DNA from 2 places in the Marinobacter sp. 1_MG-2023 genome. Region 1 is predicted to be linked to the other one. Evidence: riboswitches for the same ligand, from Rfam matches in the RefSeq annotation. Region 1 holds a riboswitch; the other holds the start of a gene.

The links. A riboswitch is a leader RNA that binds a small molecule or an ion and turns the genes downstream of it on or off. The one in region 1 is predicted to bind cobalamin.
Region 2: linked by a shared signal. The riboswitch ahead of Q4606_RS11240 (TonB-dependent receptor) and the one ahead of Q4606_RS14175 (ribonucleoside-diphosphate reductase subunit alpha) in region 1 are both predicted to bind cobalamin.

Annotation. Positions count from the first base shown of each region.
Region 1 is NZ_JAUOST010000005.1:282,765-298,598, forward strand. Features, by position in the region: gene Q4606_RS14105 (DUF1826 domain-containing protein) at 1-237, opposite strand, end outside; gene zigA (zinc metallochaperone GTPase ZigA) at 375-1,577, shown strand; gene nrtS (nitrate/nitrite transporter NrtS) at 1,639-1,944, opposite strand; gene Q4606_RS14120 (hypothetical protein) at 2,100-2,498, shown strand; gene Q4606_RS14125 (hypothetical protein) at 2,777-4,093, shown strand; gene Q4606_RS14130 (hypothetical protein) at 4,162-5,274, shown strand; gene Q4606_RS14135 (metal ABC transporter solute-binding protein, Zn/Mn family) at 5,276-6,199, shown strand; gene Q4606_RS14140 (metal ABC transporter permease) at 6,186-6,947, shown strand; gene Q4606_RS14145 (amidase) at 7,030-8,397, shown strand; gene Q4606_RS14150 (allophanate hydrolase subunit 1) at 8,394-9,107, shown strand; gene Q4606_RS14155 (biotin-dependent carboxyltransferase family protein) at 9,104-10,066, shown strand; gene nhaB (sodium/proton antiporter NhaB) at 10,216-11,721, shown strand; gene Q4606_RS14165 (ABC transporter substrate-binding protein) at 11,824-12,651, shown strand; gene Q4606_RS14170 (DUF3047 domain-containing protein) at 12,667-13,404, opposite strand; cobalamin riboswitch at 13,486-13,682, shown strand; gene Q4606_RS14175 (ribonucleoside-diphosphate reductase subunit alpha) at 13,821-15,834, shown strand, end outside.
Region 2 is NZ_JAUOST010000003.1:388,012-403,845, forward strand. Features, by position in the region: gene Q4606_RS11210 (cobyric acid synthase) at 1-567, opposite strand, end outside; gene cobO (cob(I)yrinic acid a,c-diamide adenosyltransferase) at 570-1,181, opposite strand; gene Q4606_RS11220 (cobyrinate a,c-diamide synthase) at 1,174-2,502, opposite strand; gene Q4606_RS11225 (ABC transporter ATP-binding protein) at 2,515-3,297, opposite strand; gene Q4606_RS11230 (iron ABC transporter permease) at 3,297-4,256, opposite strand; gene Q4606_RS11235 (cobalamin-binding protein) at 4,290-5,189, opposite strand; gene Q4606_RS11240 (TonB-dependent receptor) at 5,213-7,033, opposite strand; cobalamin riboswitch at 7,196-7,406, opposite strand; gene cobD (threonine-phosphate decarboxylase CobD) at 7,442-8,458, opposite strand; gene cbiB (adenosylcobinamide-phosphate synthase CbiB) at 8,449-9,402, opposite strand; gene cobT (nicotinate-nucleotide--dimethylbenzimidazole phosphoribosyltransferase) at 9,558-10,628, shown strand; gene Q4606_RS11260 (histidine phosphatase family protein) at 10,643-11,266, shown strand; gene cobU (bifunctional adenosylcobinamide kinase/adenosylcobinamide-phosphate guanylyltransferase) at 11,247-11,762, opposite strand; gene Q4606_RS11270 (DUF294 nucleotidyltransferase-like domain-containing protein) at 11,988-13,862, shown strand; gene Q4606_RS11275 (3'-5' exonuclease) at 13,855-14,583, shown strand; gene msrB (peptide-methionine (R)-S-oxide reductase MsrB) at 14,603-15,799, opposite strand.

The DNA of each region.
Region 1 (15,834 bases):
TTCCTGGGCCCAGGCAGGCAGGATCTGCTCCAGGTGGTCGCCTGCGTTAATACCGACAAAACGCTCGAAAGTGCCGGCTTCTCTTGAAAAGTGATGAGCAAAGCTGATGCTTTCACCGGAGAGCGGGCGCTCCCAAACAGCGAGATTAACCTCGTCTCTGAATATTTCAGTCAGGCACTCGGGCTTACCGCCGTGTACCGCTATCGGTAGGGAAAGGCCCTTGTTTTCTCCAGACATCGTTGAGTGCTCCTGAGGCTCACGTCTCGCAAAATGCGTATCACTTTTCACCAGCAAATGTTATGTTATAACATATCTACTGTAAAGCAATGTGCAGACACCGAACCTAACTACCAGGGAGATTGTGCATGGATCATCTGGATACCCGCCTTCCCGTGACCGTACTGTCCGGATTTTTAGGCGCGGGCAAAACTACGGTGCTGAACCATATCCTTAATAATCGGGAGGGAACGCGGGTTGCTGTGATCGTCAACGACATGAGCGAAGTCAATATTGATGCCGCTCAGGTTCAACAGGAAGTCACCTTGAACCGGTCAGAAGAAAAACTCGTTGAGATGAGTAATGGCTGTATCTGCTGCACCCTGAGAGAAGACTTGTTGATCGAAGTGCGCAAACTCGCTGCAGAGGGTCGTTTCGACTGCCTGGTCATCGAATCTACCGGCATCTCGGAACCTTTACCGGTAGCAGAAACCTTTACTTTCGCTGATGAAGACGGCGTGAGCCTGTCTGATATTGCCAGGCTCGACACCATGGTTACCGTGGTGGACGCCGTTAATTTCCTGAAGGATTTTGACGAAGCACAATCTTTACAGGAAACCGGAGAAAGCCTGGGCGAAGAAGATGAGCGCAGCGTGGCGGACCTGCTTGTTGATCAGATTGAATTCAGCGATATTCTTCTGGTCAGCAAAACAGACCTGGTTTCTCCAGGCGACCTCGATCGGCTCAAGGGCGTGCTCCGCAGCCTCAATTCAGAAGCAGAAATACTTCCCATAGAAAAAGGCGCCGTACCACTTGATAAGGTGCTGAATACCAATAGATTCAGTTTTGAACGCGCTCAGCAGGCGCCAGGCTGGCTGAAAGAAATGCGCGGCGAACACATTCCGGAAACCGAGGAGTACGGCATTTCCAGCTTTGTGTACCGCGCCCGCCGCCCATTCCATCCTGCAAAGTTCTATGAGTTCCTGCATCAGCCGGTTTCCGGTGGCAAGCTCATTCGTTCCAAAGGCTATTTCTGGCTTGCCACGCGTCCGGAGTTTGCGGGCCATTGGAGCCAGGCCGGTGGCATTGCCCGGCACGGGTTCGCCGGGATGTTCTGGAAAGCCGTGCCAGAGAAGTCCTGGCCCGAGGATCCAGAGTATCGCGAGTCAATCATGGAAACCTGGGTAGAGCCGTTCGGCGATATGCGTCAGGAGTTAGTCTTCATTGGCCAGAATCTGGATCAGGCCACGATCACCGGTCAGTTGGATGACTGCCTTCTGAATGAAGAGCAGCTTTTGGCCGGCAAATCATTTTGGCAAACACTGAATGATCCTTTCCCGGCCTGGGAACAGCCAGTATGACATGCAGCAGAGAGCTGATAACCCCTGCCGCACATAGCCGGATTGAGAGATAACTCGTGCCTTATTGCCCTCGGATCTTCTGAGCTTCATGATGAGCCGCCAGTTCGGCGGCTTCCGTTTCCCCAAGCAGGTATAGATCCTTGCTCACGCTGGTGTAGGTTGACACCAGATAGGGCACGCAATAGGTCAGCAATACTTTTAACCAATCCATGGGCGCTGGACCTGTGACCGCTCCCCATTGATTGATCAGCACCAGAAGCGTACCCACCACGGCTGCCAACTTTGCAGCGCGCCAGGGCGTGCCGTGGCTCATTGCCAGCTCGCAGGCTTTCCGGTAACGGCGAGTAAAAATGACTTCCGTGGACACTGCACACTCCTGTCGTGGCGATCTGAATAAGTTATTGCCTCAAAACACCTGCATCACTCCGTTTGTTACAGCGCTCTGTAGTGTTCATTCCGGAACTATTATGAAGACTTTGTGTCATTTGAGCGATCGTTCAAAAACCAAAGAAGGAAAAACGAATGCCCAAACAGTTACCCCTTGCTCTACTGTTGCTAAGACTCGGTATATTTACCGTGTTCCTGTTCTGGACTCTAGAAAAACTCATTCATCCTGAAAATGCTGCCAAGGTCTTTGGGGCGTTCTATGGTCTCGAAGGCCTTGGTGAGATTGTCTTTTACATTATCGGAGTGGCTCAGCTCATACTGATCCTTGCGTTTTTGGCGGGCCTACTGAAAACCTGGACTTATGGCATTATTCTGGCCTTCCATTCGGTCTCCACTTTGTCAGCCTTCGGTAAGTACCTCCAGCCGTTTGATAACCTTCTGTTCTTTGCGGCCTGGCCGATGCTGGCGGCCTGCATCGCCCTGTTTCTGCTGCGGGATTACGATACGCTGACGCTCTCCAGATCCGCGCGTTGATCGATATTGAGATTTGTTGATAAAAGCCTCCTGCAACGCCCAATAAAGCAGGAGGCTTTTTCGCATCAGCTTCCGCAATATCCTTTTTCTCAAACATGAAATGCGGCCAGAACCTGTGCCCAAGGCCCAGGTTGGAGAATGCAGTTGACGTGTGTCTCTGGTTTACAATTACAATGTTATAACATAACATTTATTGAAATTAGCCGGGCCTTGACCTCTGGATTCTATTTTTCAGGGCTTTAAATGAAATGTTATAACATCAACTGGAGAGCCTCATAGTGCACGTTAAAAAACTTGCCCCTTTCTCAATAACGCCGCTTAAAACGTCGGTTTTGTTAGCCTCAGCCATGTTTTTGTCGGCCTGCGGAGGCAGCAGTAGCAGCTCGGATGACGCACACACCGATACGGATATCGATACCGCTGGCCGGTTGGCGCTGTTCGACACGGGCGAGCCGTCGGCACTGAAGATATTGGACCTTGATAGCGGCGACGTGTTGTCGTCCTTTGAGATGACCGGTGAGGTTCCTGCGTTGTACGCCTCTCCCGGAAATCGCTACGTGGTGGCGACCCAGAGAGGCGATGACCTGGTGTCCTTCGTTGACAGTGGGCTTTATACCGAAGATCACGGCGATCACATGCACGACTATGCAGAGACCCCGAGCCTGTTGTCGCTAACGCTGAATGATCACAAACCCACGCACTATACGGTTGGTGATTCTTACGGTGTTGTTTTCTTCGACGGCGGTGAAGCCTCCAGCTCCAAAGTGACGGTTTTTTCTGACGAAACTCTGGGAAGCAACAGTACCCTCACCAGCCTGGACCTGGAAACCAACATGCACGGCGTTGCCATGATGGCCGACGGCCATTTGTTTGTGACCTACCGGGACAGTTCTATTACGGGCACCACGCTGCCGACCATGGTTGAACGCTATCACCTGGATGGCGGCAGCTTCGAGTTCGAAGAGCGTTACAGCGAGACTTGCCCCGCTCTCCATGGCGCTGCAGTAGGCGCACACAGCCTCGGGTTTGGGTGCAGTGATGGTGTGCTGGTAATCGACCTGCATGAGGCGGGCTACCCGACCACCAAACTGGCGAACCCTGCAAGCCTTGTTGAGGGTGAGCGTATCGGAACCCTGCTGGGCAACCATGATGTTGAAGAACTGGTTGGCCTTGCCGGTGATCAGATGTTCGTGATCGACCCGGAATCGGAATCACAGGTGTACCTGGAGCTGGAACTTGGTGACGGAGTTGGGCCGCTGGTTCAAGGCTTCACTACCCATGGGGAAGTGTTCTACGTGCTGGGTGATGACGGTGGCTTGCAATTGTTTGCTCCATCCAATGATTGGGCGTTGATCGGCAGGGTTCAGGTGATGGATGCTCCGGGAGAAGATGAGGGTTCACCCTCTATCGCACTCTCATCCGCTCAGGATCGCATGTTTGTACTAACGCCTGATGGTCAGTCCGTTATTGAGATTGATACTGATCACGGCGAAACCGTCCGGACTATCGATCTTGGTTTCAACGCTTCGGGTATCGCCTGGGTGGGTCTGGCAGAAGCCGGCCACGACCACGACGACGAAGAACACTCTCACTAATCCTTTCTTTCCGGCAGTACCGGCCAGTGTTTGCTGGCCTGTACTGCTGTTTTAATGCTGGAGTTCCCATGTTTAACCGTGTTGTACCTTTTGCTGCGATTCCTTTGATTGTGCTGGCTAGCGGCGCCGCTGCAAATGAATTAAACCCCGATGTGAGCGTGACCCTGGACGGGTATTACAAACAGAACGATACGGCGCTCTCGCACCGCGAGAAAGGCTTTGGCCTGGGCCATACGGAACTTTCCCTGTCTGCGCCGATTGACGACATGTTCTCTGGCCGATTAACGACCGTCTTTGAAGAGCACGATGGCGAAGGTGAAATACTGATAGAGGAAGCGTATCTGCAGACCAACGGCCTGCCTGCCGGGCTGGGTGTCCGTGGTGGTCGCTTCCTGTCCCAGGTGGGGTATCTGAACAGTCGGCACATGCATGAAGATGACTTTGTAGAGCGCCCCGCTGTTTACCGGGCTCTTCTGGGAAGCCATTATTACGACACAGGTTTGCGCGTGAACGCCCTTTTGCCAACGCCTTTCTTCTGGCAGGTGGGTGCGGAGGCTTTCGAAGGCGATCAACTGTCAGAAGGTGACGAAAGCATCGGCGTTTATACGCTGAATACGCGTGTTGGCGGAGACCTGTCGGTGTCTCAGAGTTGGCAGATGGGGTTGTCTTATCTGAACAACCGCAATATTGGAGCCGGTGAAACTGAAGAAGAGCACGAGCACGGCGAAGAAGACGATCATGACCATAGCCATGGTGCGTCATACACTGGAGAGAACCTATACATCGCCGATGCGGTCTGGAAATGGTCGCCGAATGGCAACGCCAGGGAACAGCAGATCACCCTTAGCGGCGAATACCTCTACGCCGATGATTTGAACGAATACGCCACCTCAGACGACTACCACGAAGGCTGGTATGTTTCAGGTGTTTACCAGTTTGCACCGCAGTGGTCAGCCGGTGTTCGCTACGGTGAAGTGGATCTCCGTGCCCCCCACGGCGATCATTTCCACAGCCAGAGCCTGCAGGAAACCGATGTGATGCTGGCCTGGTCACGGTCGCATTTTTCTACACTCCGGCTGCAATACACCCATCAGTCTGAAACCGGCTTCAGCGAAGCGGATAACACCATTGTGGTGCAGTACGTGATGTCGCTGGGTGCTCACGGCGCACATGGGTTCTGATATGAGTTATACCCGATGGTTCGTTATTACCCTCCTGCTTGGCCTGGTGTCTTTGCCAGCCCGGGCAGACTTTCAGGTGTTTGCGTGTGAGCCCGAATGGGCATCTCTGGTAAGGGAATTCTTGCCGGATGCAAGGATAACAACGGCCACCAGCTATTTGCAGGATCCTCACTACATTGAGGCCAGGCCCAGCCTGATCGCCGCCATGCGACGTGCCGATATTGCGGTTTGTACCGGCGCTTCGCTTGAGGCAGGGTGGCTGCCCACGCTTCTGCAGCGGGCATCAAATTCCGCAGTTCAGCCAGGGCGCCCGGGTTTGTTCTATGCGGCGGAGCATGCACAACTGCACGCGCCCCACGACCATGTGGATCGCAGCATGGGTGATGTGCATCCGGAGGGTAACCCTCATGTGCATCTGTCGCCGGATCAGCTTCCGGCTATTGCAGATGCGCTCGCGCACCGCCTTGGGCAGCTAAGGCCGGAAGCCTCAGGAGATATTCTCGCACGGTACATACGATGGCGCGGGCGCTGGAGCCAGCATCGTGCCGAGTGGCGGCAGAAAGCGGAGGCGTTGCAGGGGCATTCTATTGTTATTCAGCACACCAGCTTTACTTACCTCCTGAATTGGCTGGGTATGGATTCAAGGTTTGAGCTGGAGCCCAAACCCGGGTTGCCGCCCAGTGCGAGCCACCTGAGCCAGCTGCTGGCGGAGCCGGGGCTGAAAGATGTGGATGGGATCCTGATCGCCAGTCATCAAGACCCTCAGCCCGCTAACTGGTTGGCAAGCCAGATTCAAAAGCCGGTTCTTGTGGTGCCGGGGACCGTGACCGACTCTGGCGAAACGCAGACTCTGGCCGAGCTGATTTCAATGATCGTGGATACACTCGAGGAGACAGTGCAGGAGGCTTCTGGTGGCCGCCTATGAGTGGATGCTATTGCCCACCTTAGGCAGCGTACTGCTATGCTTTTTGTTAGTGCCATTAGGGTATCAGGTGATTGCGCGGGGTGTGATCTTTGCAGATCTTGCTATCGCGCAATGGGCATCGCTGGGAACTCTTGCAGGAGCGACAGGGACTTATTTCGTGCTGAGCCAAGATCTGGCGGGCGCGTCTGTCACAAGCCTGGCGTTTGCGTTGCTGGCGGCCCTTACAGTACAGCTTATTCTCCGCCATCTTGGTGAAGCAAAAGAGGCAGGGATAGGCATCCTCTATGTCTTGGGCGCCAGCCTGGCGGTATTACTGGTCAGCAACGATCCCCATGGGGCCCAGGTTTTGCAGCGTGCGGCTTCCGGGGATTTGTTGTGGGCGAACCAGGAGCTGGTGATCGCGACAGCGGTTATGGCGTTGCTGGTCTGGGCTCTTGGATACTGGGCCCCCGGCTGGCTTACTGGCGCAGCGTTCATACCCGTTTTCGCCATTGCTGTAACCTACGCGGTGGCTTTGGCGGGCATTTACGTGGTGTTTGCGACTCTCATTATCACCCCGCTTATCGTAGGAACTCTCCACAAAAAGACGCCGGTTGTGGCTTCTTTGTGTGCGATCGTCGGCCATCTACTGGCAATTGCCTGTTCGGTGATCTGGGATGTGCCGGTAGGGCCGGCTATCGTTGTAGCAACGCTTTTGGTAGCGTGCCTATGGCCTGTTGTTTCAGGTAAGAGGCGCTATACTCAATAACCCGGCTATATCCAGTCGGGTTATTGTTTAATAAGCTGAAAAACCAAGAGTTTTGTCCTACTACGACGTTATCGGTGGCGAAATGAGTCAGACGCTTGGCTTGGATACGGTGGATCTGTCAAAGGCGACATTATCGTCGTTGCTTGATGGTATGCATCAGAACAAGTGGTCTTCAGGGCAGTTGCTTGAGCTGTGTCTGAATAACATTCGCCAGCGTGATGACCCTGCCAATCAGGTCTATACGGCCCGCTTTGACCGCACAGCAAAAGCCGAAGCCGCCGCCATTGATGCCCTGCAGCAAGGCGGGGTTCCTATTGGTGATCTTGCCGGGCTGCCCATAGCACTCAAAGTGCTGCTCGATGTTGCTGGAGAGGTAACGCACTCGGGGTCAAAATGGTGGGTTCAGCGGGCGCAGAGTGATGCCCTGGTTGTTTCCCGTCTGCGGCGCGCCGGGGCAGTTATTACCGGCCATACCAACATGACCGAGTTTGCTTACTCCGGGCTTGGGCTAAACCCTCACTATGGCACCCCCGACAACCCGCTGGCGCCGGGCCGGATCTGCGGCGGTTCTTCATCCGGGGCTGCTGCTGCAGTGGCCCAGGGCATGGCCGTTGCGGCGATTGGTAGTGATACCGGAGGGTCCGTTCGCATACCGGCCGCGTTCTGCGGCCTTGTCGGCTTCAAGCCCTCCCAGCAGCGCATACCCCGAGAGGGTGTTTTCCGTTTGTCCCAGAGTCTCGATTCGATTGGCCCCATTGCTCGCAGCGTTGACTGTTGTGATCGCCTGGATGCGGTTATGGCCGGTGAGCGTTGGCAAAAGCGGGTGCCGGTAGATTTGCGCGGTCGCAGCTTTGTGGTTCCGGCCAATTACATGCTGGACGAACTGTCTCCGGGGGTTGCCGAAGCGTTTGCCCGAAGCCTCGGCAAGTTGCGTGAGTGCGGTGCCAGGATTGTGGAAGCGCCAGTGCCGGTGCTGGATACCTTGCCTGAGCTTTTGCAGGGTGGAGGGCTTACAGCGGTTGAAAGCTATCACGTTCACCGACACTGGCTGCAGCAACACGGAGAGGATTACGACCCCCAGATACGCCGGCGAATGGAGCGGGGCGCCGGCTTCAGCGCGGCTGATTATCTGGACTTACAACAGGTGCGGGCTGAGCGAAAAGCGCAAGCAGAAGAGTGGCTTGGCGCCTACGACGGGCTACTTGCGCCGACCGTAGCCATTGAGCCACCGTTGTTGGCGGAGCTGGAAGACGACGCGGACTATGCGCGGCTGAACCTGCTTGTTCTGCGCAACACCACCGTGGCGAACCTGCTCGATTTGTGCGCGATTACCCTCCCGAATTATCAGCACGGTGACCTACCCACTGGCCTCATGCTGGTCGGTCGAAATGGTTCAGACAGAAGTGTGCTGGGTATCGCCCAGGCAATGGAGAAGGCGCTTACACCATGAATCAGAAGCCGGTGCTCGAATCTGCCGGCCTCGATGGCTGGATCATAAGACTCTTCGACACGATCGACGAGCACAACCTGTCCTGGTTGTCTGCGCTGTCGCGCCGGTGTGAGCAGGCGTTCGGTGATGCGCTGATTGATCTGGTGCCGTCCTACACCACCCTTCTGGTTGTGTTTGACCCCTTGATGGTATCGCCCTGTGAGGCCCGGGCAACGATTTACCGGATACTCGCGGATCTGGAACCTGAGGACAGCCGCCATGCCGGGGAGATACACGAACTTCCGACCTGGTACGACACGAGTGTAGGCCCTGAATTAACGAGGGTAGCGGAGCAGGCGGGTATAGCGGTCAACGATGTAATCGATGCCCACAGCCAGCAGGTATATCGGGTTTTTGCCCTGGGATTTGCCCCAGGATTTGCTTTTATGGGGTTAACCGATCCGCGACTTGAATGCGCCAGGCTTGGTACACCTCGCAAGAAGGTGCCGCCAGGCAGTGTCGCTATGGCTGGTCGCCAGACCGCTGCGTACCCCACGGCAACACCGGGGGGCTGGAATTTGCTGGGGCGTACCAGTGCCAGTTTATTTGACCGTAACCGCGAGGGCTTTAGCCTTTTGCGTGTGGGCGATCAGGTACGGTTTGTGCCGGTAAGTCGTGAAGCATTCGAGCGTGAGGGTGGGGATACCACGCCCATGGAGCCGCTGGCATGAGCACTCCAGGCAACTCTGAACCCTGCATTAAAGTATTGCGTGCCGGGCCCCTTGCTTTGCTACAGGACAGCGGGAGGTTTGGTGTCCGGCATCTTGGCGTCACACAGGGTGGCCCGGCGGACCTTTATTCCTGGGCCTGGGCCAACCACCTTACCGGCAACACCTGGGGTACGGCCAACCTGGAGATTACCTTCGGGGGCCTGCAACTGGTGGCCGGGCGAGATCTGGAAATTGCTATTACAGGCGCCGATCTGGGCGCAACTCTGGATCAGAAACCTGTCCCGCTCTGGCAACGGATAAGCTGGAAAGAAGGCGAGACCCTGGCCTTTGCAGCCCCGATAAGCGGGCTTCGGGCGTACCTTGCAGTATGTGGGGGCTTTGTAGCAGAACCGGTATTGGGGAGTGTGGCTTCGGTAACCCGGGAAGAACTTGGTGGCTTCTGCGGCAAGGGCACCAAACTTGCGGCGGGCGATCAGTTGTCCGTATACAGCCGGGGCTTGCAGGCTGGCGAAGGCCCGGTGCAGGTTCCTTGCGACGCCATACCGGATTTCAGCCAGCCAGCGGTACTGGATCTCTTGCCGGGCGCGCAGATTGCGCACTTCACCGGCCGCAGTCTGTTCGACGCATTCAACACCTGGTGGCAGGTTGATGACCGCGCCGACCGCATGGGTGTGCGCCTTACAGGTCCCAGGTTGAATTGCAAAATCAGTACCCTGGTTTCCGAAGGCATTAATCTCGGTGGTGTGCAGGTGCCGCCTGATGGCCAGCCGATTGTGCTGCTCAATGATCGCCAGACCATCGGTGGTTACCCCCGGCTTGGTTCACTTTCACCGCTTTCTGCAGCGCGACTGGCTCAGTGTTTACCGAGAGAGCGCGTAAGGCTGGTAGCTAAAGGGAGTGGGGCTGCGCTTGAACAATATCGGTCGTTCAGAGCCCTTTTTAACACGGCCCCCCGTTGATAAGTGGTGTTAACCCCCTTCTTTCTGACAGTACTAAAGAACCGGTCTATCCTGTATCTTTGTCGGATTAACTGACACAGAAATATCAAGGAAGATACTGCTGTGTTATCACATACTGTTTTCGCTCGCTAACCCAGAAGAAACCCGCAATGCCAACGACACTGTTTTCTGCCTTTACCAGCAACTTTCTTGGCAAGGCTCCCGTCTGGTACAAGCAGATTATTGTGCTTTTCCTGATCGCCAATCCCATCGTGATGTATGTGTTGGGGCCGGTTACCGCAGGCTGGCTTCTGATAGCCGAGTTCATTTTTACTCTAGCGATGGCTTTGAAGTGTTACCCGCTTCTGCCCGGCGGTTTGCTGGCCATTGAGGCGTTGCTTATTGGGCTGACGACGCCGGATGCTGTGTATCTGGAAGTGCTGACCAATTTCCCGGTTATCCTGTTGCTGATGTTCATGGTGGCGGGTATCTATTTCATGCAGGATTTGCTGCTGCTTGCCTTCACCCAGATTCTTGTGGGCGTGCGCTCGAAATCCGCTCTGTCGCTCTTGTTCTGCAGTGCCGCTGCGGTGCTTTCAGCGTTTCTTGATGCGCTTACGGTAACCGCCGTTATCATCAGCGTTGCTGTTGGTTTTTTCTCCGTTTACCACAAGGTTGCTTCGGGCAAGGGTTATCAGAGCAGCGATCATAATGCAGACAGTGACGACGACGTTGTTGAACTGCACCGGGAGGATCTGGAAAACTTCCGCGCGTTTCTGCGCAGCCTGCTGATGCATGGCGCCATAGGTACCGCTCTTGGTGGTGTTGCGACCATGGTCGGCGAACCTCAGAACCTGCTTATAGCGAAGGTGGTTGGCTGGGACTTTGTCGGCTTTTTCCTGCATATGGCGCCCGTGAGCCTGCCGGTGCTAGCCGCCGGGTTGGTAACCTGTTGGGTGCTCGAAAAAATGCGCTGGTTTGGTTATGGCGGCAGGCTGCCCAGGCCGGTCCGGCGAGTACTTGAGGAATTTGCCAACAATGAGCGCGCCAAGCGCACCAAGGCAGACGAGGCTGCGCTTTGGGTGCAAGCGTTTGCGGCGATGATATTAGTGGTGGGTCTGGCCCTGCATCTTGCCGAAGTAGGCCTCATTGGCCTGCTGGTCATCATTCTGATCACATCGTTTACCGGCGTTACCGGCGAACACCAGATAGGTAAAGCCTTTCAGGAGTCGCTGCCTTTTACTTCCCTGTTGGTGGTGTTTTTTGCTGTGGTGGCGGTGATTCACGAACAGCACCTGTTCAAGCCTGTTATCGACTATGTGTTATCACTTCCGGAAAGCCAGCAACCGGGCATGTTTTTTATTGCCAATGGCCTCTTATCAATGATCAGCGACAACGTATTTGTAGCCACGGTGTATATCAGCGAGGTTAAACAGGCACTGGACGCTGGCAGTATCAGCTTTGAGCATTTCCAGTCTCTGGCCGTTGCCATAAACACCGGAACCAACCTGCCCAGCGTAGCAACGCCTAATGGGCAAGCGGCCTTCCTGTTTCTGCTGACCTCTGCCATCGCACCGCTGGTGCGGCTGTCCTATGGCAGGATGGTAGTCATGGCCTTCCCGTATACTCTGGTAATGGGCGGCGTGGGTTTGTATATGGTCAGCTTTCACATTTGATCGCATTCGTTGTTTTGATGAGTGCGCCGTAGCCTTTCCGGTCGAGTCTGCTACGCTCTGCGTAAGCATTACAATAAATCGTATCTTAAGCATGCCGGTGTTATGAGCAGATTCTGGAACCTGATTTTCCCTCCTGCCTCGGTAGCGGTCGCGCCAGCCAGGTTGGCCATTATGTTTATATGCCTGGCCATTGCTGTTACGGCAAGCCCTGTGTGGGCCGATACGGCCTCAAACAGGCTCCGTATTGCCTACACAGAATTTCCTCCCATTGAATACCAGAATGATCAGGGTGAGCCGGCAGGTTATTTTATCGAGCTCACCCGGAAAGTTGTTGAGGAAGCCGGTTACGAGGCCGATTTTATCTATCTCCCGGTCAGCCGGATCTACCTGTATCTGAAAAGGGGGCTGGTGGATCTCTGGCCTGGTCTCTCCAATATCCCGGGCGTTCAGGGAGAAGTTCTTGAAAGCTGGGTCAATGTCTATCCGGTGCAACTGAACGCCTGGTACCTTGAGGGTTCAGAGCCGTTAACGCATTTTGACCAGCTTGAAGGAAAGACCCTTATCGTGATCGGTGGCTACACCTATGGCGGTCTGATTTCATGGCTCGAAAGGTCTGAGCGAATACAGCTTTCCGAAGCTCCGAACAATCGCGCCGCCCTCGAAATGCTCAAGCTCAAACGCGGCGATTACGTGTTGGATTACCGTGAGCCGGTGCAGGAAATTCTTACCCACCCTGAAGACAGCATGATCCGGGGGGTGGAACTTCGATCACGCTATGCGGCCTGGCTCTATTCTCTGGTAAGTCCCAGAGCAGCAGTCCTCCGGGATGAGCTCGATGATGCCTATTTGCGGCTCGTCAGCCGTGGTGAGGCGCCGTCCTATCAGGATTTCTACTCCGATTATGTTATTCCCGGTTTTCCGGAGTTATAACGCCATAAAAACGCGTCAGTTCCCGTTGGCCGGGGCGAGCACGATATCGCCGTACCATGCTGTGGCCAGCTCACCCGTATTGTCGGAATCCGACATAATAGCGATGCCCCGAATTGGCGGCGGGTTCTCCCCGAAGGCCTCGCGGTAGTCCGCAACAATATCCCGCTCGATGCTTACCCACTCTCCCGCCTGCTCGCTGCCGGAACTGACAGCCACCATCACGGTTTTGTCGGTATAGGAGTTGGGAATAAATTCGCCCTCAGGCAGCGTGTTTGCCCAAATATAATTCAGGGCATTGCCGGGTAGTTCCTCGCCAAACAGCACCTCGACGGTCTTCCGTTTTGCCCGTTCGAAAAAGCCCGCTTTGCCAGGCTGGAATTCGAAGGCGACGTAAATACGGGCAGGGTAGTCGTCGCCGGACTTCTCCCGGGCATCGCCTTTATCAAACACATTGGACACTTTCCAGCGCCAGCGTAGTTTTAGGGGGCCCTCGGCGTTTAAATTGAGCCGCGTGATCAGCCCGGACGCACCGCCTGAGGTTTGCGCTTTAACCACTCGGGTGTCGCCATCACTGACCAGTTCATAGGTGGAGTGTTGCTCTATGTTGGGAAATTCCAGCGGTTCCCAGCCATCAGCCAGTGATGTCATTTTCGAGAATGCCGGTAGCAACGGTTCCTGTGCCAGCAGGTGCGAAGAAAACAGGCCGGCCACCGCCAGGAGGAGCCAGAGTGCAGAGCGGGGAGTGTTGCCCATGGGGATGTCTCGGGTTGCAATGTGTTGGTGAGAGACCGGCGAATTGAAAAAAAGTGCCTTGTAGCCGGTGCTTATACTGTATATAGTGCCCAAATCCTTGGCTTGATACCAGATATGGTATCGGGAATCCGGTGAGAATCCGGAACTGACGCGCAGCGGTATTGGGGAACGAGCGTGGCATAAAGACACTGGCGAAAGCCGGGAAGTCGTCACGCAAGGCAGAACCAGCAGGTTCATGCCCCTGAGTCCGAAGACCTGCCAGGGAAGACTGTACCTTCGCGACTCAGGCGCCTGCATCTGGCCCTATAAGGTGAGCAGCAACGAACACGGCACTCTTGCAGCCATTCCTGGCTGGTGCTGGTTTGTCCTGCGTACGCGAAGGTTTCGGAACTTACGCGTATTCAGGAGAAAATCGCATGTCTGCGACAGCTTTCGCCGAAGCCCGGCCCGCATCCTCATCTGACACAGAAACCCTGCAGGTTATCAAACGCAACGGCAACCTGGTCAGCTTTACCCCCTCCAAAATCAGTGTAGCCGTTACTAAGGCCTTTCTTGCTGTTGAAGGCGACCAGGCAGCGGGCTCAGCCCGGATTAACGATGCTGTTCACCGGGTAACCGAGCAGGTTGTGCAGGCCATTAGCCGTCGCCTGAAAGCCGGTGGCAGAGTGCACATTGAAGACATACAGGACCAGGTAGAGTTGGCCCTGATGCGCGCTGAAGAACAAAAAGTCGCCCGTGCCTACGTTCTGTACCGGGAAGAACACGCCCGCGAACGCGCCCTGCATGAGCCGGTAGAAGCTCACCCTACGCTCACCGTAAAACAGGCGGATGGCGGCACTGTAGCGCTGGATATGGGCCTGATGAAACAGCAGGTAGAGAACGCCGCGTTCGGGCTTGACGGCATTGATGGCGAATCCCTGGTGGAAGATGCCATTCGTAACCTTTACAACGGCATTGACGAGGCTGAAGTCCTGACCGCACTGGTGATGACTGCCCGTGGCCGCATTGAACGAGAGCCGGACTACAGCGCCGTTACCGCACGCCTGCTGCTGGAACAGCTTCGCCTTGAAAGCGTCACCGCGCTGAAGCTCGACACCAGCCTCACCCTGGCAGAAGTGTATCCACAGGCGCTAAGCACCTTCATCAGTGCCGGTATTCGCTATGAACTGCTTGATGAGGCTATGGCCGCTTACGACATGGAACGTCTGGGCGCTGCTCTGAAGCCTGAGCGTGATCAGCAGTTTGGCTTCCTCGGCCTGCAAACCCTCTATGACCGTTACTTCCTGCACTGGAAAAAAGATCGCCTGGAATTGCCGCAGGTATTTTTCATGCGGGTCGCCATGGGCCTGGCGCTGCGCGAAGATGACCCCAATAGTCGCGCCATTGAATTCTATAACCTGTTGTCGTCCTTCGATTACATGGCCTCTACGCCTACGCTGTTCAACAGCGGTACCCGCCATTCCCAGCTGTCGTCCTGCTACCTGACGACCGTGGGTGACGATCTGGAAGGCATCTATGGCTCCATACGTGATAACGCTTTGCTGTCCAAATGGGCTGGCGGATTGGGCAACGACTGGACGCCCGTGCGTGCACTGGGCTCCCGCATCAAAGGTACCAACGGCCAGAGCCAGGGCGTCGTACCATTCCTGAAAGTGGTAAATGATACCGCCGTTGCCGTAAACCAGGGCGGCAAGCGCAAAGGCGCGGTGTGTGCCTATCTGGAAAGCTGGCACCTGGACATCGAAGAATTCCTGGAACTGCGCAAAAACACCGGTGACGAACGCCGCCGTACCCACGATATGAACACCGCCAACTGGGTACCGGACTTGCTGGTTGAACGCATGCGCCAGGATCGGGAGTGGACCCTGTTCAGCCCCAGCGACGTGCCGGATCTGCATGATCTCTACGGCAACGCATTCCGCGAGCGCTACGAACACTACGAAGCGCTGGCTGCTGAAGGCAAGATCGAGTTGTTCAAAACCATTCCGGCCAAACAGCTGTGGCGCAAAATGCTGACCGTTCTGTTTGAAACCGGCCACCCCTGGATCACCTTCAAAGACCCCTGCAACCTGCGCTCGCCGCAGCAGCACAAAGGCGTGGTACACAGCTCTAACCTGTGTACCGAGATCACCCTGAACACCAGCGCAGAAGAAATTGCCGTGTGCAATCTGGGTTCTGTAAACCTGGCGGCTCACATCACCAACGGTGAACTGGATGTGCAGCGCCTGGAGCGCACCGTAAACACCGCCGTGCGCATGCTCGATAACGTTATCGACATTAACTTCTACGCCGTACCCCAGGCGCGCAACTCCAACCTCAAACACCGCCCGGTTGGCCTGGGCCTGATGGGCTTCCAGGATGCGCTTTACGAGCTGCGCTTGCCGTACACCAGCCCGCAGGCCGTGGAGTTTGCAGACGTGGCCATGGAAC
Region 2 (15,834 bases), on a different contig from region 1:
TGTACGCTCCTGCTCACTGGCGGAAATCAGCTCCAGCGTACCCACCAACTGGGCAAACACACCGCCCCGGTCTATATCCCCGACCAACAACACCGGGCAATCGGCCGCTTCTGCAAAGCCCATGTTGGCAATGTCGTTGGTACGCAGGTTAATTTCTGCAGGGCTGCCAGCACCTTCAGCAATGATCACATCATAGCGTTCACTGAGTGCATGCCAGGCGTCCATGACCGCAACCTTGGCCTCGGCTTTGTACGCATGATAATCCAGCGCGTCCATATTGCCGTGTACCTGCCCGCGCAGAATTACCTGGGCGCCACAATCGCTTTGCGGCTTCAGCAATACAGGGTTCATATCGCTGTGAGGCTCAAGGCCACACGCCAGTGCCTGCAACGCCGTGGAGCGGCCTATTTCCCCTCCATCCACGGTAACCGCGCTGTTCAGGGCCATATTCTGCGGTTTGAATGGCGCCACCGACACACCCTGCCGGGCAAGCCAACGACACAGGGCGGCAACTACGGTGGTTTTACCGGCGTCGGATGTGGTGCCCTGGATCATCAGCGTGGTCATGATTAAAGCTCGACGCCCTTCTGAGCCTTGATGCCCTGATCCTTGAAGGCATGCTTCACGACGCCCATTTCGGTGACGGTATCTGCGATGTCGATCAGTTCCTGGGGCGCATTTCGTCCGGTGACGACCACGTGTTGCATAGCGGGCCTGCCCTGCAGATCATCCAGCACACGATCCAGATCTATGTAGTCGTATTTCAGCGCAATGTTCAGCTCGTCCAGCAAAATCAGATCATAACTGTCGTCTTTCAACATGCCGGCAACAATATCCCAGGCAGCATTGGCAGACGCCACATCCTGTTCGCGGTCCTGGGTTTCCCACGTGTAGCCCTGACCCATCACGTGGTAATCCACGCCGGGCAGATCCCGGAAGAAGGCTTCTTCACCGGTACTGAAGGCACCTTTGATAAATTGCACAACGCCGACTTTCATACCATGGCCAAGCGCACGGGCAACCATGCCGAAGCCGGAACTGCTCTTGCCTTTACCGGGACCGGTCAATACCAGCAAAACACCCTGTTCGTTCTGGGCACTGGCGATACGTTCCTGCATGATTTTTTGCTTGGCCGCCATACGTTTGGCATGGCGTTCGGGGTCTTTTGCGCGTTCACGCATGAGTCTTCTCCGTGTCATTGTGAAATGTCAGCGGCTGGCCTCTGAACAATGCAGCAACAAGGGCAGGAGCCGATGGGAAATAACCGTGGAAGTAGCTGGCCACGAGACCTTTTTCACGGAATACCGCCTCACCACTCGTGCCTGCCTGTTTCCAGGCATGAGCGACCGGTCGCCAGGACGTATCCAGTGATGAGCGATGGAAGGTATGCCCACGGAGCTCACCTCCGAGGGTGGTCAGGCTTTGCAGGCCTATGCCCTGCAGGCGTTTTTCCATATTCGAGCGGCCCGGGATCAACCCCAGCATTCTGTGCACAACGCCGTCTTTATCGGACAACTCTTCAGCACAAGCCATCAGACCGCCGCACTCTGCAAGTATCGGCTTGCCGGCATCATAGAACCCACGGATCGCTTCAGCCATAGCGGTATTGTTGGCCAGAGTGCTGCCATGAAGTTCAGGATAACCACCAGGGAGCCAAAGGGCGTCTGCCAGCGGTAGCTGCGAATCCGCCAGCGGCGAAAAATACTGCAGCTCCGCACCCATCGCCGTCAGCAGGTCTGTGTTCGCACGATAGATAAAGCTGAAGGCAAGATCACGGGCAACCGCAATGCGCACACCTTTGAGCAAAGCCTCTGGTTTGACTGGTTCAACCGGGGCGATCGTAACAGCCTTGGGTAACTCACCAAGGCCCGCAGCTTCGAGCACCGCAGCCGCCGCATCAAGCTGCTGGTCAAGGTTGCCCAGTTCAGCCGGTTGCAACAGGCCCAGGTGCCTGTCCGGAATCTGCATTGCCTCGCTCCGGGGAATGGCCCCCAGCAAACTGATGCCCTGAGGCAGGCCTTCTTTCAACATAGCGCCATGGCGGGGGCTGCCGATTTTGTTGGCGATCACCTGATACACCGACAGTTCGGGATCAAAATGGGCCAGTCCCAGTACCAGTGCGCCAAAGGTCTGCGCCATACCGCCGGCGTCAATCACTGGCAACGCAGGAATACCCAGCAGTTTGGCAAGGTCAGCACTGGACGGATCGCCATCAAACAGCCCCATCGCCCCTTCAATCAGAATCAGGTCAGCCTCACGGGCGGCTTCCGCCACGCGCCAGCGACATTCGTGTTCGCCGGTCATCCAGGGGTGCAACTGGTAGACCGGCTGGCCTGATGCCACCTCAAGCATCATCGGATCGAGATAATCCGGACCATGCTTGAACACGCGCACCCTGCGACCGGCGTTCCGGTGCAGCCGGGCCAGAGCGGCCGTTACCATGGATTTACCCTGCCCGGAGGCAGGGGCGGTAATCATTACGGCCGGTATGGATACAGTCATAGATTAACCATTTCAGAGGTTCGACCCGGAACGCACAGGTACGAATAGCGGTGCGCCATCGGCCTCCACGGTGATGAGTTTCTGGTTATACAATTTCTCCAGTGCAGACGGTTCCAGCATTGAATCTGCGGGGCCCCAGCAGGCATCACCGTTGGTGTATAGAAGCAGAACATGACTGCACCATCGAGCTGCCAGGTTGAGGTCGTGCAGGCACATAAATACTGCTTTTCCGGATTGAGCCTGGTCCTGAAGCAGATTCATCACCTTGACCTGATGATGCAGGTCCAGATGGTTGGTGGGCTCATCCAACAGCCATATATCCGGGTTCTGGGTCATCAGCGTGGCGATAGCAACACGCTGACGCTCACCTCCAGACAAAGTGGTCAGCAAGCGATCGGACAGATGGTCGACCTCCAGTGCTGTCAATGCCTGCTCCGCCAGAGCCTGATCTTCACCCTGTTCGCTCTCCCATGGCGACAACCATGGGTGACGGCCAATGAGAGCGGTTTCCATCACGGTGGCGGGAAAACTATCCTGGCGTTCCTGGAAAACCAGCCCCATCTGTCGAGCAATATCCCGGCGCTTCAGATCTTTCAGAAGGGTGTCATCAAGTACCACCTCACCATGGCGGGCGGGTAGCAGACCTGCAAGTGTATGCAACAATGTCGTTTTCCCGGCTCCGTTAGGGCCGAGCACACCCCAGGTCTGGCCGGGTTCGATGTTCAGGTTCAGAGAAAAACCATCCGATCGGCCCGGTACATTAATGACGAGATCGCGACTGCGCAGCCTGCTCATCATCGGCTCCGGTGCAACAGATAAAGGAATGTAGGCACGCCCAACAACGCGGTGATTACACCAACAGGCAACTGCTCCGGAGCAATCACTGTTCGTGCAAGCGTGTCTGCCAGCACCAGCAAGGTCCCTCCTACCAGGGCACTGGCCGGCAGAATAATCCGCTGGTCATTACCAAGAACCAGCCGGAGCATATGAGGGACAATCAGGCCTACGAAACCGATGCTGCCTGCGGTGGTCACCGCGGTAGCCGTCAGCAGGCTGGCAAGAAGATAAATCGTCCATTCCAGCGGGCGTACTGAGACGCCGAGCGCTGCGGCCTGCATAGGCCCACGCGCAAGTACATTCAGGTTACGCGCAAGCGGCATAATCAGCACAATGGATAAAACCAGAACAATCAATGCAGGCCAGGGCGTGCGGGCATATGAGACATCACCCATCAACCAGTAAAGCATACCCGGGAGTTTGTATGAGGGCGTGATTGCCAGCATAAGCGTAATCACGGCACCCCAGCCAGCCGCCACAACCACACCAGTCAGCAGAAGTCGGGAAGGCGTCCAACTGCCAGTACCATGGGCGAGGCCGAAGACCAGAAGGGTTGCCAGCAAGGCGCCAGCAAAGGCCGACCCTGATATCAGGATTGTCCCCATTCCCGCCAGCATGGCCAGCAGCGCACCTACCGCCGCGCCACCAGATAGCCCGAGCACATAGGGGTCAGCCAGCGGGTTACGCAACAGCACCTGCATCAGCGCGCCAGCCACAGCCAGCAAGCCGCCGGTAGCAAACGCCGCAAGAGTGCGAGGCAGGCGCAGCTCCAATAACAGTGCGCGGTTCAGCGCACTGCCTTCACCCTGCATGACCTGCCAGATCTCAGGCAGCGGGACAGTGACGCTGCCCAGGCCCAAAGCCAGCACAACGGCAACCAATGCCAGAAATCCGAGACTCAGCAACGGACGGATCATTGCTCAGCTACCTGAGGGTTCATCTCTGTGTTATCAATGCTCACGTGCACTATCCAGGTAGTCACAAACAATTCTGGTGGCCTCAAGCAATCTGGGCGTAGGCCGTGAAATGGGTGAGGCCGGCACAAAAAAGAGATTCTTCTTTTTCACGGCGGTCAGCTCCGAATACTGCTTCCAGCTATCCAGCTGACCATCACTGACACCCTCAACACTTCCAGTGAGAATGGCGTGGGGATCGGCCTGCAGCACAACCTCAGAACTGATTCGGGGAACCAGCCGCGGCATTTCGCCGAATACATTTACACCACCACACAACTGAAGCACCTTACCAATCAGGTGATCGTTGTTGATGGTCATCAAAGGCTGCTCCCAGACCTGATAGAAAACAGGTATTGGTTCTGCATTACGGTACTGCTCTGACAAAGCGGCAATACCCACGCGAAAACGCTCGGCTTCAGCCAGGCCCGCCTGTTCAGTTCCCGCCAGGGTGGCAAGCCGTTCAATAACACTGGAAACCCCTTCGAAAGTGCGAGGCTCGATCGCAAACATGGGAATACCCAATTCTCCTAGCAGCTCAATCTGTGCCGGTGGGTTTCCTGTTACCCAAGTGACAACCAGGTCTGGCTTGAGCGCGAGCAGCGCCTCCATATCCACCCGGGTGTGGCTGCCAACCAAGGGCAATTTGAGAGCTTCCGGGGGGTAATCGCTGTAATTAACGACCGCAACCACCTTGGCACCGGCACCGGCCGCAAATGTCAGCTCCGTCGCCCCCGGAGACAAAGTGATTATGCGCTGAGCAGGGGCAGGGAGGCAGAGTTCCTTGCCCATGTCATCAATAGCGCATCGTTGTACCTCGCCGGCCGACAGAGTCTGCACAACGAACACGATCAAAAAGCCCAGTGCAACTCTGATACTCTGCCGGTGAACACTCACACACATACTCCTGCCTTCGAGGTTTACTGTATGTCGTAACGAACCGACAGCATGGCTGTTCGACCTGCAGCGATGTATTTCCGACCATCAAAATATCTGGCGGTCGAGTATTCCTTATCCAGCACATTGGCGAGCGTCAGGCGGGTATTCCAGTTGGGTGCGAAATCCCAGCCGGCGCGCAGGTCAATAGTTCCAAACCCGGCCAGTCGGTCTGTATTGGCGGCATCATCATAGCGATGTCCTTCGGCGACCACAGAGCCGCCAAACGCAAAGTTATTGACGGCCTTGTCCAGGTCAATACGGGCCGATTGTTTGGTGCGGCGGGCCAGTTGGTTGCCGGTATCACGGTCTTCAGGGTCCATATAAGTGAGTGCCACCGCTGCACGCCAGCCGTTATATTCATAACCGCCGCCAAACTCTGCTCCACGAATTCTCGCCTCATCCACGTTCACCCGTGTATCAACACCCCCGATCTGCCCGGAACCAATCAGGTTGTCGACATCCATCTGATACAAGGCAAGATCCCAAAACCATCGTTGATAGTTACCGCTGGCACCAAGCTCATAGCTTTCGGACTCCTCCGGCTCCAGGTCGGGATTGCCCTGGTAATTGAATGACAGAGGCCAGTAGAGGTCATTAAATGTGGGGGCCCTGAACGCGGTGCCATAGCTCGCACGCAGGCGATGAGATCGGTCCATTTTATAACCGAGCGCCACCCCTCCGGTTTCATTGGTTCCGTAGGCTTCATTGTCGTCGCCGCGAAGGCTCAGCTGCGCATCCACCGGGCCAAAATTCAGACGCAACTGGCTGAACAGTGCCGTATTTGTTCTCGAGGTTTCACTATAGTTTTGTGAACTGCTAACTTCATCCTGCTGCAGCTCAGCGCCTACAACCAGCTCATGGACATCGAAAGAAAAGGTATTATCCCACCGGGCCTCTCGCAATCGGGTGTTATAGGTGCTTTCACCATAGGTGCTGAACGACTCCGATTCATCGCGGGATTCCGCGAACTGAATACCCATTTGCCAGCTTTCACTCAGCGGTGTCATCAGCCCAAGACCAATAGTGCGGATCATGTAATCAATGTTGCCGCCCTCGTACTCGGTGTTCCCTTCAGATTGCAGCAGCATGATGCTCGCTTCACCGCCGTTATCCAGAGCGTGCACTACCCGGCCAAGCCCGGCGGTATTGCGAAACCCCTTGTCTTCGCCGTTTTCAACAATCGCTGTGCCGTCGCTTTCCTTATGCAGGCCGCTCAGGCTGAAGCGTGTATTGCCGACCGAAGCAGAAGCACCGGCACTGACCTTTTGGGTATCAAAGTTTCCTGCACCCGCCTCAACCCAGCCTCGCTTACCCTGTTCGGGATCCAGTGTGAACGCCTGCACCACACCACCCATGGCATCTGCTCCATAGAGCGAGCTGCGGGGGCCCCGCACAATTTCCACTCGTTCAATGAGCTCTGTGGGGAAATACTGCCATGGCGCACCGCCGCCCGTTGCAGAATGCAGTTTCACGCCATCAACAAGTAAAACGGTACCGGCATTCTGGACGCCACGGGTATACACACTTGTTGTCTTTCCGAAAGAACCGTTACCGGTCACGCTGATGCCTGGCTGACCGCGCAGCAGATCGGAAAACTCGGCAGGAGCTTTGGACCGAATTTCTTCTTCATCAACCACGGTAACGGAGGCAAGACTCTCGCCGACCGTCCTGGGGCCAAGGGTTGCTGTGACAACAATCGGATCTAACTGAGAAGACTGGGTTTCTTGCGCAACCGCAATCGAGAGGGGACTAAATGCAAAAGGGAATACCAGAACACTGGCAACTGACAGGGAAACTTTCATTAAATGCACTCACAGACTCGCCACGCGCACCCGCATGGCCAATTGTTAGGTGCTCTGCAAAGGGGGGAGCTAATTCTGGCAGATGACCAGAGTGAAGCTTTTCTAAGGTGGGGAAATCCCGTAAAACAGGCCGGTGTTTACCCACCGTAACTGCCCTCCGCAGCGCTCGGTGTGTTTACAGGCCGGTCTCCGGACTCGTGAGTTTATACAACCGAGCAGCGTAACCTTCCCATGCTTGCGCACAGTGGCATCTCTCTTCGCCGCTCTCTCACTTACCGTTGCGGGGGCAGTGCCGGACTTTAACCGGCTTCCCGTTTCACTGCGGCAGCGACGATGATTGCGCTACAACAGCACCTACAAACGAGCTCAAAGGCTAACAACGCGTTAATGTCTGGTCAATGACTAATCTCAGGTACTGACCGCAAGGGCGCCCATGAGTTGTCTCAATTGTTTCTCATTGGCAAGCGCGCCAAACCGGAGCATCCCCGGTTGCTCAAAAACCCGGACCAGCACCGCCTGTGCAGCCAGTTGATCTGCCAGGATCACTGGATTGTCTGCACGAACCGTCTGAAACAGAACGGTGCCACCCACAAGAGTGAGCCTGGCTTCCTGCAGCACTTCCCTCAGCCTACCCATATTCTGTTGCAAGCTGACGCGCGCCTTGCTTTGCCAGCCTTTATCCCGCAAGGCCTGGCGCATCACATACCGCGCCGGGCCACTAAGAGCCCAGGGTCCAAGTGCCTGCCTCAGGTTACCCGCAATCCAGTCATCCGCAAGAACAAAACCCGCCCGTACCCCCGCCAGGCCAAAAAACTTTCCAAGCGAACGAAGAACGATCAAACCCGGCCGTCCGGCCTGGGTACAGAGACTGAACGCCGGCGTGGCATCCATAAATGCCTCATCGACAACCAGCCAGCCACCTCGCTTTTGCAACCGCTGGTGCCAGCGTAGCAATGTGGAGGGAGGAATAATTTTTCCGGTAGGGTTATTGGGATTAATCCAGACCAGTACGTCGACCTGGTCAAGCCAGCGATCATCGCAACCTGAAAGGCCACAGCGGGTCTGTTCGGGCCCGATGGGTATGGTCGTATGACCGGCGTTGCGCCAGTTATACCCGTGCTCACGGTAACCAGGTTCGGGAATGCCGACACGGCAGGGGTTACGCAATCCCGGTAAAGCCATAATAGCCGCCTGGCTGCCAGGCACTGGCACGCAGGCTGCTGAGGGCGACGCACCAGACCACTCGCGGATAACTTCCTCCAGCCCGTCATCGGCTTCGGGCAGCCTTTGCCACACCTCAGCCGGTATGTCAGGCACTGGCCAGCCAACCGGGTTTATGCCGGTGGACAAATCAAGCCACTCTGAACGGGAAATGCCCCAGCGTTTTGCGGCTTCGTTCAACCGCCCACCGTGGTCTAATACCATTTTACCCACACCACTAAAAAGACAAGCACTGTAGCGGCGAGCAAAATACCAAGCCAGAGCCAGATACCGTGGCTCACCAATTTGATGGCTGACTCAACGCTTGCCGGGCTCGCGTCTTGCCCACCGCCCAGAATCGGGCGTTGTTTCATGCCACCCGGATAGGGTGAGGGTCCGCCAAGCCGGACATTCAGTGCCCCAGCGCCCGCAGCCATAACGGGTCCCGCATTGGGGCTATCCCATTGTGGTGCCTGATTGCGCCAGCACCACCAGGCCAGCTTACGATTGCCCAACACCGTATACGTGAATGCTGTCAGCCTTGCCGGAACCCATCCCATCACGTCATCCAGCCGCGCTGCCGCCCGACCGAAATACAGAAACCGCGGGTTGCGATATCCCCACATGGCATCCAGCGTATTCACCATTCGATGCATGACAACACCGGGAATTCCCGCAACAAGAAACCAGAACAGGCTGGCAAACACTGCATCTGCCCCATTCTCCAGCATGGACTCAGTGGCTGCGGCGGCTACACCTTGTTCATCAAGTGCGCTTGCCTGCCGGCTGACAATGCGACTGACCTGCTCACGCGCTCCGGCAAGATCGCCCTCATGCAGTGGCTCGGCTACCGCCCGGCCATGCTCAGTCAGCCCTCGAAGCGACATAGCCAGCCAGAGCGCGACTGCCTGAGCCAGCAAAAGCAACAAACTATCTAGTACCACGGTCGCCCAGACCGCCAGGCACAACACCGGCCCCGTTAGCACAAGCACCGCTAAACAGCCTGCCCACAGGCTACGACGGGGTGTACCGGGTGTGACATTAAGCGTCTTTTCAACAACCGCCGCCAGGCGCCCGAACCCGACAACCGGGTGCAGGCGGCGAGGCTCGCCCAGCATACGGTCAAGAGCAAGAGCCAACACACAGACTACGAAAGGAGCAAACAACACAGATTTTCCCGGGACAAAGAGAAGGTTAAGCCCTCAAGCCTACCTCATTGCACCCGGTCGGAGTATGATCCGACACCTTACTCCAATGAACCCAAGCCCCGCTAACCGTAAGCAGACCCTGATTTACGGTACTTTGATGCATAAAGGTATGTGTAATGTCGTTTCCCAGCAGTTGGACCACCCCTCCCCGGCAACCCGAGGCGCGTTTCTTTGAGCAGGCCGCGCAGCGGCAAAGTATGCTAACCAAGCCCGCCGGTTCACTGGGCAAGCTGGAAAACGCGGCGATTCAGCTCGCCGGCCTTCAGGGCACAGCCACTCCAGCGCTTGATCGTGTCCAGATCAGCGTGTTTGCAGGCGATCACGGTATCTGTGAGGAGGGAGTTTCAGCATATCCTCAGGCGGTTACGGCACAAATGATTGCCAACTTTGCCCGTGGTGGCGCCGCCATCAGTGTGCTGGCAAAATCGCTGGGCGCGGAGCTCGAAGTTGTCAATCTTGGCACAGTCTCGGACGTGCCACCGGGTTTACCCGGTGTGATAGATGCTCACATTGCGCCTTGTACTCGTAACTTTTCGGTAATCGATGCAATGACTGCTGAGCAGGCAAGCGCCGCCCTGAACCACGGTGACGCCACGGCACAAAGAGCTGCAGATTACGGCTGCCAACTGTTTATTGGTGGTGAAATGGGCATAGGGAATACGGCCTCGGCAACGGCCGTTGCCTGCGCGCTGATGGAAAAGAACCCGATGAAGCTGACCGGGCCAGGTACGGGTCTGGATTTGGCCGGTGTCCGTCACAAAGCTGAAGTCATCATCCTTGCTATTCAACGCCACGATAACGATGACGATGGCCAGGATGCGATCGCTGTACTCAAAGCTTTTGGTGGTTTTGAGATTGCAGCTTTGGCGGGTGCCATCGCCGGATGCGCGGCGCGATCTATTCCAGTGTTGATAGATGGCTACATTGCTTCGGTTGCCGCTTTGGTTGCGGTCAACCAGCAACCCGGCGTCCGTTCATGGCTGCTATTCGCCCACCGCTCTGCCGAACCCGGCCACCAGGCTGTTCTGGATGCCCTGAAGGCTGAGCCCCTGCTTGATCTCGGAATGCGCCTTGGCGAAGGTAGCGGAGCTGCCGTTGCCGTTCCTCTTCTGAGAATTGCCTGTGAGCTGCACAACAACATGGCCAGCTTTGCAGACGCTGGGGTCAGCGATAAAGAGCAGCAATAAAAAGGACAGTCACTATGGTTGATAGCACAACGGTATTCGACCTCCTTCGCCACGGCGAACCCGAGGGCGGCCCCATGTACCGTGGTAGCAAAGACGACCCCCTGAGCGACACTGGATGGGCGCAAATGCGCGGCGCCATTACCGGAGCCGACCGCTGGGATGCAGTTCTCACCTCACCCATGCTGCGCTGCGCTCACTTTGCACGGGAACTGGCGAACCGCCTGCAGACCCCACTGCACACTGACGAACGCCTCCGGGAAATCAGTTTCGGGGAATGGGAAGGCCGCACCGCAGATGAAGTAATGGCCAGCGATGGAGAGAAGCTCAGCCAGTTCTGGGCTAACCCGGTTACCAACACACCCCCGGGTGGTGAGCGGGTAACGGACTTCAACGAGCGTGTTGTAGAGTGCTGGCACCACTGGCAGCAGGCGCTTGCCGGCCAGAACATTCTGATTGTTTGCCACGGTGGCGTGATACGGATGATCGTTGCTGACGCTATGAACATTCCGCTGGAACATGCGTTCTCCGGGCTGACGACGCCTTATGCCTGTCGCAGCAGGATTCAGGTCAACACCTCGGTCCACGGGCGGTTTCAGAGCCTCGTGGCACACGGAGTCTTCACGGCTTTAAACCCATAGGCAAGCCAGCGATACTCATCACCACCTTGCCACTCAGCGTTGCCAGCGCCTGATTCAACCAACCCAGCTCGTCAGCAAAGCGGCGAGTAAGTGGGTCCATCCCGATAGTGCCCAATCCGACTTCGTTACTGACGATCACCAGGTCACCGGGATAGCTGCTCACCTGTTCCAAAAACGCTGTCCGCTCCCGGGCAAATGTTTCCGCTCCCGCGTGCAGCAGGTTGCTTACCCAAAGGCTCATGCAGTCCACCAGGAGGCAGGGCGCGTCAGGGGCTTGTGCATGGCGGCCAAGAACCCCGGCCAGAGCCAGAGGCTCCTCCTCCAGTCCCCAGGCAGGCGGGCGCTGTTGCTGGTGACGTTGAATACGCGCCCGCATTTCCTCGTCGCCCGCAGTTGCTGTAGCAAGGTACACCACCGTGCTATCTGAGGCGGACGCCAACTTCTCTGCAAGTGCAGTCTTACCGGAACGGATGCCGCCAAGAACCAGGGTATGCATGTTCGCGTGTTTCTCTTAGAGCCAAAAAAGAATGCTAACCGGTGACTGCGCCGCAAAGCAAAAACGCCCCACAGGCAAGACCATGACCTGACCCGCGCCGAAGTGACTGACCGGCACCAGACCAGCCTTGAGATGATACCGTCTTTTACCAGAGGCTCCACCGCCCAACCTCGGGTTTCTGCTATAGTTTTGCGAAGGCATTTTCTATTCCACCTGGGAGACCGCATGCAGCCTGAACTGATCGACATCCGTAACCACCTTGTCCAGCATTCGCCGTTTGACGACATGCCGGAGGAGCTGGTCAATCAGCTCACGGCCAGTATTGAAATCAGTTATGTACGTGCGGGGACCCAGATACTGGAAACCGGGCAGGCCAGCACCTACATGTATTATGTGCGCAGCGGTGCTGTGGAAATTTTTCGCCGGTCCGGTGAGCTCTATAACCGAATAGGGGAAGGGGAGATCTTCGGCCAGTTCGGCCTGCTGATGCAGCGGAAGGTGCGGTTCCCGGCAAAGGCACTGGAAGATACCCTGCTTTACCGCATTCCAGCGGATACCTTTCATTATCTGTTTGAAAACGACGAAAACTTTGCAGACTTTGTGGAAATTGAAGATCGCAGCCGCTTGCGCTCTGCACTCTCGCGCAGAGAGAAATCCAACGAACTGATGACGTCCCGCGTAACCCGCCTGATTTCCAGAAAAACCGTGTCTGCCCCAACAACCGTGCGACTGCAGGAAGCTGCGCGCATAATGACAGATAACGGTGTATCGGCTCTGCTGTTAATGGATGGCGAGGGTGAAAACGCGCGCCTGGCGGGCATCATCACTGACCGTGATCTTCGTACCCGGGCCGTGACCGAAGCGCTTCCCTCAGAAACACCGATCAGCGAAATCATGTCTGAAGGGCTGATTACCATACGTGCCAGTAGCTATATTTTTGAAGCCATGCTGACCATGTTGCATAACAATGTGCACCATCTCCCGGTGGTGGACGGCCATGAAGTGCGTGGTGTGGTAGCGCTTGCGGACATTGTGAAGTACGAAAGCCAAAGCAGCCTGTACCTGGTAAGTAATATCTACCACCAGCAGCATGTAAAAGGTCTGAAAAAGATTAGCCATGATGTGCGTGACAGCTTCGTTCGCATGGTGAATGAAGATGCCAACTCGCACATGATTGGCAGCGCCATGGCCGGCATTGGGCGCAGCTTTACTCAACGCCTGCTGGAGTTGGGCGAGGAAGAACTGGGCCCACCACCCATCCCGTATTGCTTCATGGCACTGGGTTCCATGGCGAGGGACGAGCAGCTGGTGGTAACAGACCAGGACAATGCCATGATTCTTGACGACAGCTTCGTGCCGGAAGAGCACGATGAGTACTTTCTGGCGCTGGCGAAGTTTGTGTCCGATGGTCTGGCGGAGTGCGGCTATACCTACTGCACCGGAGATATCATGGCCACCAACCCCAAATGGCGCCAGCCATTGAAGGTTTGGCGCAATTACTTCACTGACTGGATTGACAACCCCAAGGCAGAAGCCCTGCTCAACAGCAACATCTTCTTCGATCTGGACGGCATTCATGGCCATACGAAATTTGCTGAAGAGCTCAAAACTCTGGTTGCAGACAAGGCAAGCAAGAGCCAGCTTTTTCTGACCCTCATGGCGCGCAATGCACTCAACCGAACACCGCCGCTAGGCTTTTTCCGCACGTTTGTGCTCGAGGAAGACGGCAAGCATCAGAAGACCTTCAACCTGAAGCGTCGGGGCACAGCTCCACTGTCTGACCTTATCCGAATTCACGCTCTGGCCTGTGGATCCCGGGCACAGAATTCCTTTGAGCGGCTGAAAAGTATCAGCAAAACCAAACTTATTGTTGAAGACGATCTGGGCAACCTGCGAGACGCACTGGAGTTTATCTCTATTGTTCGTATTCGCCATCAGGCGCTGTCGCTGGAGGCAGGCGAAGAACCGGATAACAACGTGAGACCAGAAGACCTGTCGCCATTTGAGCGCAGCCATCTTAAGGATGCTTTCCAGGTTGTCAGCAACGCCCAGAAGTTTTTAAGGTTCCGTTACAACACCCAGGTGGCACGGCATGTCTGAAGTGCCAACCGTGCCCGATGAGATCAAACGCCTGCCGTGGCCGGCGCAATACCATGCCCTCGCAAACCGTGCCAAGGCAAGCGTACTGAAGGCTTTTTACGAAGCCGGCTGTGTGTCTCCCGACACACATGTCTCGGAAGTACCCTTGGTGGCGCTGGACTTTGAAACCACCGGCCTAGACCCGGAAGGACACTCTATTGTCAGTATTGGGCTGGTGCCCTTTACGCTGGATGCCATTGACCTTAGCCAGGCCAGGCACTGGGTTGTCTGCCCCAGATTACCATTACACCAGGTGTCGGTTACCTTTCATGGCATCACCCACGCCGACATAGAAGAAGCACCGGATCTGTCAGAGATACTTGATGACGTCTTTGCCAGCCTGAATGGCCGTATTCCCGTGGTACATTTCCGCCATATTGAACGGCCATTTCTGAATGTCGCGCTGCAGTACCGCCTCAATGAAGGCATACGTTTTCCGGTAATCGATACCATGGCCATTGAAGCGCACCTGCACCCGAACCGGCAGCCTTCATTCTTCAAACGTCTGATTGGTGAAAAACCGATATCTATTCGCCTGGCCGACAGCAGGACGCGTTATGGGCTGCCTCATTACGCTGCCCATAACGCGCTGATTGATGCCATTGCCACGGCGGAACTGCTGCAGGCCCAGATACGTCATCACTTCAGCCCGCAAACGCCTATTGGCGATTTGTGGCTCTGAGGCCCCGAATCTGCCAGGCTTATTGCTCGCCCTTCACCTGAGCAATCCAGTCACCGTAGCCTGCTTCAGCCATGTCTTCCAAAGGGATGAATTTCATTGCGGCTGAATTCATGCAATAGCGCAGACCGGTGGGCGCCGGGCCATCGTTGAACACGTGGCCCAGGTGCGAATCGGCAAAGCGACTGCGTATCTCGGTACGCGTCATGAAGAACTTGGTATCATCCTTTTCCACGACCATGTCTGAGCTCAGCGGGCGGGTAAAGCTCGGCCAGCCGGTTCCGGACTTATACTTGTCACGGGAGGAAAACAGCGGTTCGCCCGATACAATATCCACGTAAATGCCCGGGCGTTTGTTATCCCAGTAGGGATTATTGAACGCTCGCTCGGTGCCGTCGTTCTGCGTTATTTCATACTGCGTATTGGTCAAACGCTGTTTCAGGGTCTCTGCATCCGGCTTGACGAAGGTTTGCGGATCAAAGCCTTTCATCCCTGCGTGTTCTCCCTCTGCCATACCAGCGTTATCGTCAGCTTTGGCCGCTGGCTTGAACTGACTGAAGTCGAGCTCGTAATCCTCACCATACACATCTTCAATGAACTGATAACGGCCGGAATTGAACGTGTAGATCTTGTAGCGCACCGGGTTTTTCTTGTAGTAATCCTGGTGATACCCCTCAGCCGCATAGAAAGTTTTCAATGGCGTAATTTCGATAACCACCGGGTTTTCGTATACACCTGAGGCCTGCAGTTCTTTTTTAGCCGCTTCTGCCATACGCTCCTGCTCAGCGTTGTGGTAGAAAATCGCAGGGCGATACTGCTTCCCACGGTCGACAAACTGACCATTTGCATCCGTCGGGTTCATCATCCGCCAGAGGCCTTGCAGCAAACCCTCGTAAGTGATTTCTTTCGGGTCATAGTAAACCTGCACCGCTTCGGTGTGCCCCGTGCTGCCTGAAGCGACCTGCTGATAGCTTGGATCGGACTCATCTCCCCCTGCATAACCAGAGACAGCCTCCACCACGCCTGGAATCTTTTCGTAACCAGCTTCCACACACCAGAAACAACCCCCGGCGAAGGTGGCGACTTTCAGGCCAGGGTCTGAAGGCGCGTATTCGTTGGTGGCAACCGCGGTCTTTTCGGCTGTGGCAACGGCGGCATAGAAAGCGCCGGTAACCGCAACAAGCAGCGCGGTGACCATAGCGAGTATTTTTCGGTTCATAACAACTCTCCTGACAGAAATAACATAAGCCATGC